One region of the Providencia xihuensis genome, then DNA from elsewhere that is predicted to be linked to it. Evidence: predicted binding sites of a transcription regulator. Region 1 holds the regulator's gene; the other holds the start of a gene.
What was found. Region 1 encodes CRP, which controls carbon source genes, mostly activating them, when cyclic AMP is high. Its sites were predicted from a motif close to ATGTGANNNNNNTCACAT; they were not measured.
Positions count from the first base shown of each region.

Region 1 (4,612 bases):
TAAATTACTTTCCTTTGAACTAACTACGGTTAAGTTAATATGAAATGTTGATTCCGTATTTTTTGGGTTAAAACGAAAAAATGAGAAAGGATTATTTACTTTCATATTTTTAATTTTTTGTATAATACTGGGGGATTCTCTCATTGCTCCAGTTGATGAAATTTTTCTGTATGGCGAGCTAGTTATGGTATTGTTTAGGGTGTTAGTTTTCATAGTCATATCCTATATTAATGCTAAGAAGTAATTAATTATTAATGTAATGATGGTGTTAAATAAATGCAGAAGGTGTTTTACTGAATGGTTTATTTTTTCAGTTCTTTCAATAAATTATCATTAATATTAATTTGATTTTGTATTTTAATGATATTATCTTTAAGTGCATCCATTTCCATTGTTAGTCTTTGTTCTTTTTTAATACTATTGCTTATTTTTATTAAGTCAGAGGTTTTAATTGAATTGATATTCCTATTTTTTTGTTTTTTATAGTCTAATGGCGTAGGTTTGTTAGATAGTTTGTAATGTTGTTTGATATATTGTGTTCTTAATACTGAGGTTTTTGTTTGTAGTATATTTCCCTTAAACTCAAAAGTGCTTTTAGGTAAAGGGATGGCTTTAGAGTTATATTGGCTGTTGTCAGTAACTTTATCGTGTACATATATAATTTTTTTCTGAGAAAAATTCGTTGTTTTTTTCTTACTTGCTTCTAAAGATAAGTCAATATTATTGATATTTTTTTTGTTTATTCTAATTATTAAAGGGATTTTAGTGCCGTTTTTATTTTCTAGTTGCTTTGGCTGATGATAGTTTCTTATGATTTCATCTTTTATTTCTGAATTTTTGATGTTAATCCCTGGGATTTTAACGTATCGGTACAAAAAATTGGCATATCCATATATTTCTTTATCAGCATTGTTAAATTCGTCAAATACAGTCTGATTTTCTTTTATTAGCGAATCGGCATCTTGCTCATTATAAAAAGTAGATGCGTAAAATTTATATAAATTACCTTTCAATTGATTAACTTTATATTTAAACTCGTCAGCGCTTAATAATTTAGTATCATTTACATTTTCTGAATCACTTTCATAAGCAGAATCAATACTTTCTAGGCTACAAGTATGTGATGGTTTGAATTGTCGATGAGCGGAAAATGGTTCTTTTCTCGATGTGGTAGTCACGGTGAAAATTTTTTTTATGAAATCATCGGAATTACTAATATTTTTAAAAATTTCGGAATGACCTGATAACTTGCTCAGTGTAACTTTCATGAACATAACTCCCTATTTAATATTATAATTATTATTTTATAGGTAGCTAAATAGAGAAAATATAAAGAAACGACACTCATTAAGAAATGATATATAAAAATTGTATTTTGGGTGAATAGCTTTATACCAATAATATAAAGCTATTCCAAAGTGTGCGCCCCACCAAGGGAGTGAGGCGAAAGGTTAGTTATCGAGTACCGTAAACAACAATGGTTTTACCATGCGCGGAGATTAAGTTTTGATCTTCCAGCATTTTCAAAATACGGCCGACAGTTTCACGGGAACAACCAACGATTTGGCCAATCTCCTGACGGGTGATTTTGATTTGCATCCCATCTGGATGTGTCATGGCATCAGGTTGTTTGGCTAAATTCAGTAGCGTTTGTGCAATACGGCCTGTTACGTCTAAGAAGGCGAGGTTGCCCACTTTTTCTGACGTTGTTTGCAGGCGGCTTGCCATTTGCGCGGAAAGGCGCATTAAGATATCAGGATTAACCTGAATCAATTGACGGAATTTTTTGTAAGAAATTTCAGCAACTTCGCAGGCGATTTTTGCTCTAACCCACGCAGTACGTTCTTGCCCTTCTTCAAATAATCCAAGCTCACCAATGAAATCCCCCTGATTCAGGTAGGAGAGGATCATTTCTTTGCCTTCTTCATCTTTGATTAAAACAGCCACTGAACCTTTAACTATGTAGTAAAGGGTTTCTGCTTTCTCACCCTGATGGATCAGTGTGCTCTTGGATGGATACTTATGAATATGGCAGTGTGACAAAAACCATTCAAGAGTAGGGTCTGTTTGTGGCTTGCCGAGAACCATTAGCGTTATCCTCTGTATGTTATTGCAGCCATCCGGAAAAAGCGTACCAGAAAGGCTGGCTTTAAAGTCACTAGCTTAGCATATTAATTTGTCTTATATACCCTAAATAACAGGAAGAGCAACATTGCATCAATCGCTTTTCATGGTTAGGGTAAACAAATTGATATCAACACTATAATATAATCAAATAAAACGTTGAGTTTTGATCTTAATCCTATCAACTAAGTATTGTTTGTAGCATATCCGATACAGAAAGTCTTCCCTGTATCGCTTCAGCAGAATAAAGCTGATATAACATTCTTTATATCTATGGAACAATGTAGCCTTTAAATCGATTTCATTTCAAGGGGAATAAAATGGAAGCAAGAGTTAAATGGGTGGAGGGGCTCTCTTTTTTAGGTGAGTCAGCGTCAGGCCACCAAGTGATGATGGACGGCAATGCAGGCGATAAAGCACCAAGCCCAATGGAAATGGTGTTAATGGCTGCAGGTGGTTGCAGTGCAATTGATGTGGTATCCATCTTACAAAAAGGCCGTAATGATATTACCGACTGTGAAGTGAAATTAACCTCTCAGCGCCGTGAAGAAGCGCCTCGTTATTTCGTTAAAATCCATTTGCATTTTATTGTAACAGGGAATGAATTAACGGATAAAGCGGTTGAACGTGCAGTTCAGCTTTCTGCTGAAAAATATTGTTCAGTCGCGTTGATGTTAGAAAAGACCGTCGAAGTGACACATAGCTTTGAAATTAAAAATTAAAAATTAAAAATTAAAAATAAATTTAATAGTTATTGATATATTTTAAAAATAAGATGCTTATTCTAATTAATGGTAAGCATCTTATTTAATAATCAAAAAAACAATTTAGTCATGTTTCTGAGTAATTAGCTTTTCGACTATTGGCATCATAATTAATTCCATTGCTAAGCCTAATTTCCCCCCTGGCACGACAATCGTATTCATCGCGGAGATAAACGAGCCAGATATCATTGACAGTAGATAGGGAAAATCAATCTGTTCAAGTCCACGAAAGCGAATAACAATAAAACTTTCATCTTGTGAAGGAATAGCTTTCGCTGAAAATGGGTTTGAGGTATCTACAGTAGGTACGCGTTGGAAGTTAATATGGGTACGGGAAAATTGTGGTGTGATGTAGTTAATATAATCCCCCATTGAACGCACCACCGAATCCATGACTGCTTCTCTAGAGTGCCCACGTTCAGTGGTGTCACGGATGAGTTTTTGTATCCACTCTAAGTTCACAATAGGCACAACACCTACCAGTAAATCAACATGTTGCGCGACATTGTGCTCAGGTGTCACAATCCCACCGTGTAAGCCTTCATAAAACAGCACATCCGTTTTTTCAGGTAACGATTCCCAAGGAGTGAACGTACCTGGTTGTAAGCCATAAGGTACTGCTTCATCATAGGTATGTAGGTATTTACGCGATTTCCCACAGCCCGTTTTGGCGTAATCCACCAGTGTTTGCTCAAGTAGCGCAAAGTCATTGGCTTCTGGACCAAAATAACTAATATGGCGGCCTTGCTCTCTGGCTTTGCGAATCGCCATATCCATTTCAGGGCGCGTGTAACGGTGGAAGCTGTCCCCCTCTAGTGTGGCTGATTGGATATTTAATTGGTGGAATATTTTACGAAAGGCTTGGCTAGTTGACGTTGTGCCAGCACCGCTTGAACCAGTGATGGCAATAATCGGGTGTTTTTTGGACATAGCGGACTCCCTGTGTTGCGCTTATGGCCACTATTTCAGAAACAGCGAACGAAGCGGGTTAGCGGGCTTTAGGCATGAAATTAACGGATTCATGCAATTCTGACCAGACTAGCACAATTTCGCCAGAAACTAACTGCCGTTTCACATCGTTCACTTTATCTTGCAGGCTTTTTTCTTGGGCACCATAGTCAGTGCCTTCGCGTAACACATAGCTTTCAATTAGATTTTCCAGTGTTTCAGGCGTAAGTTCTTGCCAAGGAATAATCATTTTTTTTCCTTATTTAGATAAGGGATTAGCCATTGTGGAATGCGGGTTTCTAGCCACATTTTGGGCTTTCTTAATGTGCCACTCACAAAGCCCACATGACCACCGTGTTCCGTCATCTGGTACTCCACATTTTTAGGTAAATGTGATAGATCAGGAACTACTTCTGGCGCCATAAACGGATCATCTTTGGCATGAATAATTAACGTTGGTTTGGTGATATAGGCAAGCTTAGGGAGCGCGCTACATTTTTGATAGTAATCCGTCGCATCATCAAAGCCATGAATACGAGCGGTGATCACATCATCAAATTCACGGATCCGTTTAAGTTGCTTTAGCTGTAACAGATTTAATGGTAATGAACCTGGATAGCGAACGAGTTTGCGAGTCGCATTGCGTTTTAAGCCATTGAGTAAATAGCGTTGATAAAATTGGGAAATCCCTTTTTCCATCCGCAATGAACAGGCTTCCAACATGAGCGGTGCAGAGACCACGACACCTGCATCCACATCTGCATTTTGACCACTTT
Region 1 covers NZ_CP169565.1:356,024-360,635, forward strand. Annotated here, with positions in the region: gene ACE2AL_RS01560 (hypothetical protein) at 1-213, opposite strand, end outside; gene ACE2AL_RS01565 (hypothetical protein) at 303-1,268, opposite strand; gene crp (cAMP-activated global transcriptional regulator CRP) at 1,456-2,088, opposite strand; gene ACE2AL_RS01575 (OsmC family protein) at 2,445-2,846, shown strand; gene ACE2AL_RS01580 (phosphoribulokinase) at 2,952-3,818, opposite strand; gene ACE2AL_RS01585 (YheU family protein) at 3,877-4,086, opposite strand; gene ACE2AL_RS01590 (hydrolase) at 4,083-4,612, opposite strand, start outside.

Region 2 (4,612 bases), 1.4 Mb from region 1:
TTATTTCGCGATAGACCTGTAAAACGTAGAAAAAATGATACGCAGGAGAATTCATCGAATTATGATGATTCTGCATTATTTACTGAAAATCAATCAACTCAGCAGGTACCTGTTCAACCCGCTGCGACTGAGCCTGTATATCCGGTAAAAAATGAGTCTCAAGTTGAACCTAATATACAGCCATTACCGTCGGTTGAACCTGAAATTAAAATGAGTGCTACGTCAGAGCAGCCTGTTCATGATGAGCCTGTTGTTCAGCGTATTCAAGAGCCGCATGTGCCAGAGCAGCTCACCATCAACATGAATGATGATATTGTGGCTGAGCCTGAAATACATACTCAACCCGTGCACCATAATGCATCGGAGCCCCATATTGACACCCACAATCTACAAGAAGAGACACAACCGATACATCATGAACAGACACCGCCGCACACTGAGACGAAAACTGAGCCACAGAAAAATTCTGCTACAACAAATAGCAAGGAGACAGTCCTGGTACTTCATGTAGCGGCGCATCAGGGGCAAGAATTACAAGGTGAGCTCTTGCTACAAAGTATTCTTCAAGCGGGATTCCAATTCGGTGAAATGAAAATATTCCACCGTCACGTGAACCCGTCAGGTACTGGGCCTGTGCTGTTTAGTTTAGCGAATATGGTAAAACCAGGTTCTTTTGACCCTGAAACCATGGCTGATTTCTCTACACCAGGTATTTCCATGTTTATGATGGTGCCATCCTACGGTGATGCGAGCCAAAACTTTAAACTGATGTTACAAGCGGCGCAGCGCATTGCATCCGATGCAGGCGGGGTGGTGCTAGATGATGAGCGTAAGATGCTGACACCGCAAAAAATAGAGGTGTATCATGCGCGGATCAGAAACACACTAAATTAAACAAGCGTTTTACAAAGCCCCCTTGATTGGGGGTTTTTTATCTTTACGAGTGGATCATGACTACCAAAAACGAAATCGACCAATTAAAAAAACAGCTGCGTCATCACGAATATCAATACCATGTATTGGACGCCCCAGAAATTCCTGATGCGGAATATGACAAATTAATGCAACGCTTGAAGGCACTGGAAGAAATGAACCCAGAGCTTATCACCAGCGATTCCCCCACTCAGCGTGTCGGTGCTGCACCTTTGTCAGCATTTGAAACGGTGCGCCATGAAATTCCGATGCTGTCTTTGGATAACGTTTTTGATGAAGAGAGTTACTTGGCTTTTGATAAGCGGGTTAGAGATCGCTTAAAAAACCATAATGAACTCACATTTTGCTGTGAATTGAAGCTTGATGGTTTGGCGGTTAGTTTGTTGTATGAGAATGGTGAATTTGTGCAAGCTGCTACTCGTGGTGATGGAACGGTGGGGGAAAATATTACCGCAAATGTACGTACTATTCGTGCAATTCCACTGCGTTTAATGGGGGATAATATTCCTGCTCGTGTGGAAATTCGTGGCGAAGTGTTTATGCCACAAAAAGGGTTTGAAGCACTAAATGCAGAAGCGCGTAGAACCGACGGTAAAGTTTTTGCTAACCCACGTAACGCTGCTGCGGGCTCTTTGCGACAGCTTGACCCGCGTATTACCACTAAAAGGCCACTGACATTCTATTGTTATGGCGTTGGGCTAGTTGAAGGCGGTACATTGCCAGATACACATTATGAACGTTTACAGCTGTTTAAAGCGTGGGGACTCCCTGTCAGTGACTATGTACAACTGCGCCAAGGCCACCAAGCTGTACTGGATTTTTATCACCAAATCGAACAAATTCGTCCAGAATTAGGGTTTGATATCGATGGGGTGGTGATCAAGGTGAATTCAATTGCGATTCAAGAGGAATTAGGTTTCGTTTCCCGCGCACCGCGCTGGGCTACAGCCTTCAAATTCCCAGCACAAGAGCAAATTACTCTATTGAAAGACGTTGAGTTCCAAGTTGGGCGAACAGGGGCGATTACCCCCGTAGCACGTCTTGAGCCTGTCCAAGTGGCGGGGGTTATGGTCAGTAATGCGACATTGCATAATGCAGATGAAATCGAGCGTCTTGGCGTGCATATTGGCGATACAGTGATTATTCGTCGTGCTGGGGATGTCATCCCGCAGATTGTCAGTGTGGTAGCGGATAAACGTCCTGCGGATAGTCGTGAAATTGTCTTTCCAACCCAGTGCCCTGTTTGTGGTTCAGACATTGAACGTATTGAAGGTGAAGCCGTTGCCCGTTGTACTGGTGGCTTAATTTGTGGGGCGCAGCGTAAAGAAGCACTCAAACACTTTGTGTCTCGCCGTGCAATGGATGTTGATGGCATGGGCGATAAAATTATCGATCAACTTGTCGAAAAAGAATATGTGAAAACGCCAGCCGATCTTTATCAATTAAGCGCAGGTAAATTGACGGGTTTGGATAGAATGGGGCCAAAATCTGCGCAAAAGCTGATTGATGCGCTCGAAAAGTCTAAACAAACTACGTTAGCGCGCTTTATTTATGCATTAGGGATCCGTGAAGTTGGGGAGGCGACCGCGGCTAATTTAGCGGCACATTATGCAACGCTAGATGCGGTCATGGCAGCGGATGAAGAGTCTTTAAAAACGGTGCAAGATATCGGCCATGTGGTTGCGAAACATGTGGTGAATTTTTTCCACGAAGCGCATAACCAGGCAGTTATTAACGATTTAATCACGAAAGCGAATATTCATTGGCCAGAAGTCAAAGTGATTAATAGTGCAGAAATCGATAGCCCATTTGCAGGTAAAACTGTGGTTTTAACAGGTTCGATGAGTATTTTAACCCGTGATGAGGCGAAAGATAAGCTGGTGGCTCTGGGGGCAAAAGTCGCAGGTAGTGTTTCGAAGAAAACCGATATGGTGATTGCGGGTGAAGCTGCGGGTTCGAAATTAGCAAAAGCGAATGAGTTAGGTATTCCAGTTATTGATGAGGATGAGTTGATTCGTTTGCTGAATACTAAATAGTGAACTATATTCTATTTGGCTTAGTTATTTCACTTAGGTGAGGTGACTAAGTCACTGATAGGTTGTTAGACCTAAATTAAATTTTGAATTTAATTTCTATGCAGAAAAGGTCATCTGTCTCTTTTCTGCTATTTAAAACGTGATCCTCTTCTTCTTTCTGCAAAATACACCCACTCTGTTTTCATATTAATGTGATGCCTGTCTCATTTAAATGTTGTCTATTACATAGAATATGCACATAGACTGATTCTTAAATTTGTTGGAGTCGCATATGACCTCGATCCTGCATTTCGTTTTATCTTTAGTAGTAATCGCCGCTCTTGCTATTTTAGCAAGTAGTAACCGTAAGGGGATCCGTCCTCGTTATGTTGTTCAACTACTTGTTATCCAAATTGCATTAGCATATCTGTTCTTAAAATCGAATATCGGTGAATCTTTTGTTCTCGGTGTGGCGGGGGTGTTTACTCACTTACTCGGTTACGCAGCAGAAGGGACAAAATTTATCTTTGGTGGCATGATTGAAGGGAATTTAGCGTTCTTCTTCTTACAAGTTCTGTGCCCAATTATCTTTATTTCTGCGTTAATTGGTATTTTACAGCACGTTAAAATTCTACCGATCGTTATTCGTATCATCGGTACGGTGTTATCTAAAGTTAACGGAATGGGTAAACTGGAATCATTCAACGCAGTAAGTTCATTACTGCTAGGTCAGTCTGAAAACTTTATCGCTTATAAAGACCAGCTTAACCGCATGTCTGATCGCAGAATGTACACCATGGCAGCGACAGCTATGTCGACTGTTTCCATGTCAATCGTGGGAGCATATATGACGATGTTGGAACCGCGTTTTGTGGTTGCAGCATTAGTTCTGAATATGTTTGGTACTTTCGTGGTGCTGTCTTTAATCAACCCGTACCCACCAGAAGGTGAAGAAGACATTCAAATGAGCAACCTGCATGAAGGCCAAAGCTTCTTTGAAATGTTAGGTGAATATATTCTTGCAGGGTTTAAAGTTGCGATTATTGTTTCTGCCATGCTGATTGGTTTTATCGCTCTGATTGCCATGATTAACGGTATTTTCTCTGCGATTTTCGGTATCGATTTCCAAACTATGTTGGGCTATGTATTTTATCCATTTGCTTGGATCTTAGGTATCCCAGCGGATGAAGCCCTACAAGTGGGTGGGATCATGGCAGTTAAAATGGTAACGAATGAATTCGTTGCAATGGATGGCTTACAAGCTATTGCAAGTGGTTTATCTGAGCGTTCTGTCGGTATCTTATCTGTGTTCTTAGTGTCATTTGCTAACTTCTCTTCAATTGGTATCATCGCTGGTGCTATCAAAGGGTTAGATGAAAAACAAGGTAACACAGTAGCACGTTTCGGCCTGAAATTACTGTACGGTTCAACTTTAGTCAGCTTCTTATCCGCTGCGGTTGTCGGATTAGTATTGTAATTCGCAAAAAAGTGTTAAATTAAGAGCGGCGTTCATTAGGACGCCGTTTTTTTATGGGAGCAAGAATGGAAAAGCAAGATCTTATCGATATGGCAAATACCTATATGCCATTTGGTAAATATAAAGGCTGTATCTTGATTGATTTGCCTGAGGAATACCTTCTTTGGTTTTATAAGAAAGGAGAGTT
Region 2 covers NZ_CP169565.1:1,789,061-1,793,672, forward strand. Annotated here, with positions in the region: gene zipA (cell division protein ZipA) at 1-894, shown strand, start outside; gene ligA (NAD-dependent DNA ligase LigA) at 951-2,969, shown strand; gene ACE2AL_RS07905 (NupC/NupG family nucleoside CNT transporter) at 3,241-4,425, shown strand; gene ACE2AL_RS07910 (DUF3820 family protein) at 4,491-4,612, shown strand, end outside.
Region 2: the regulator CRP is predicted to act here: its motif matches at 3,159-3,176, upstream of ACE2AL_RS07905 (NupC/NupG family nucleoside CNT transporter).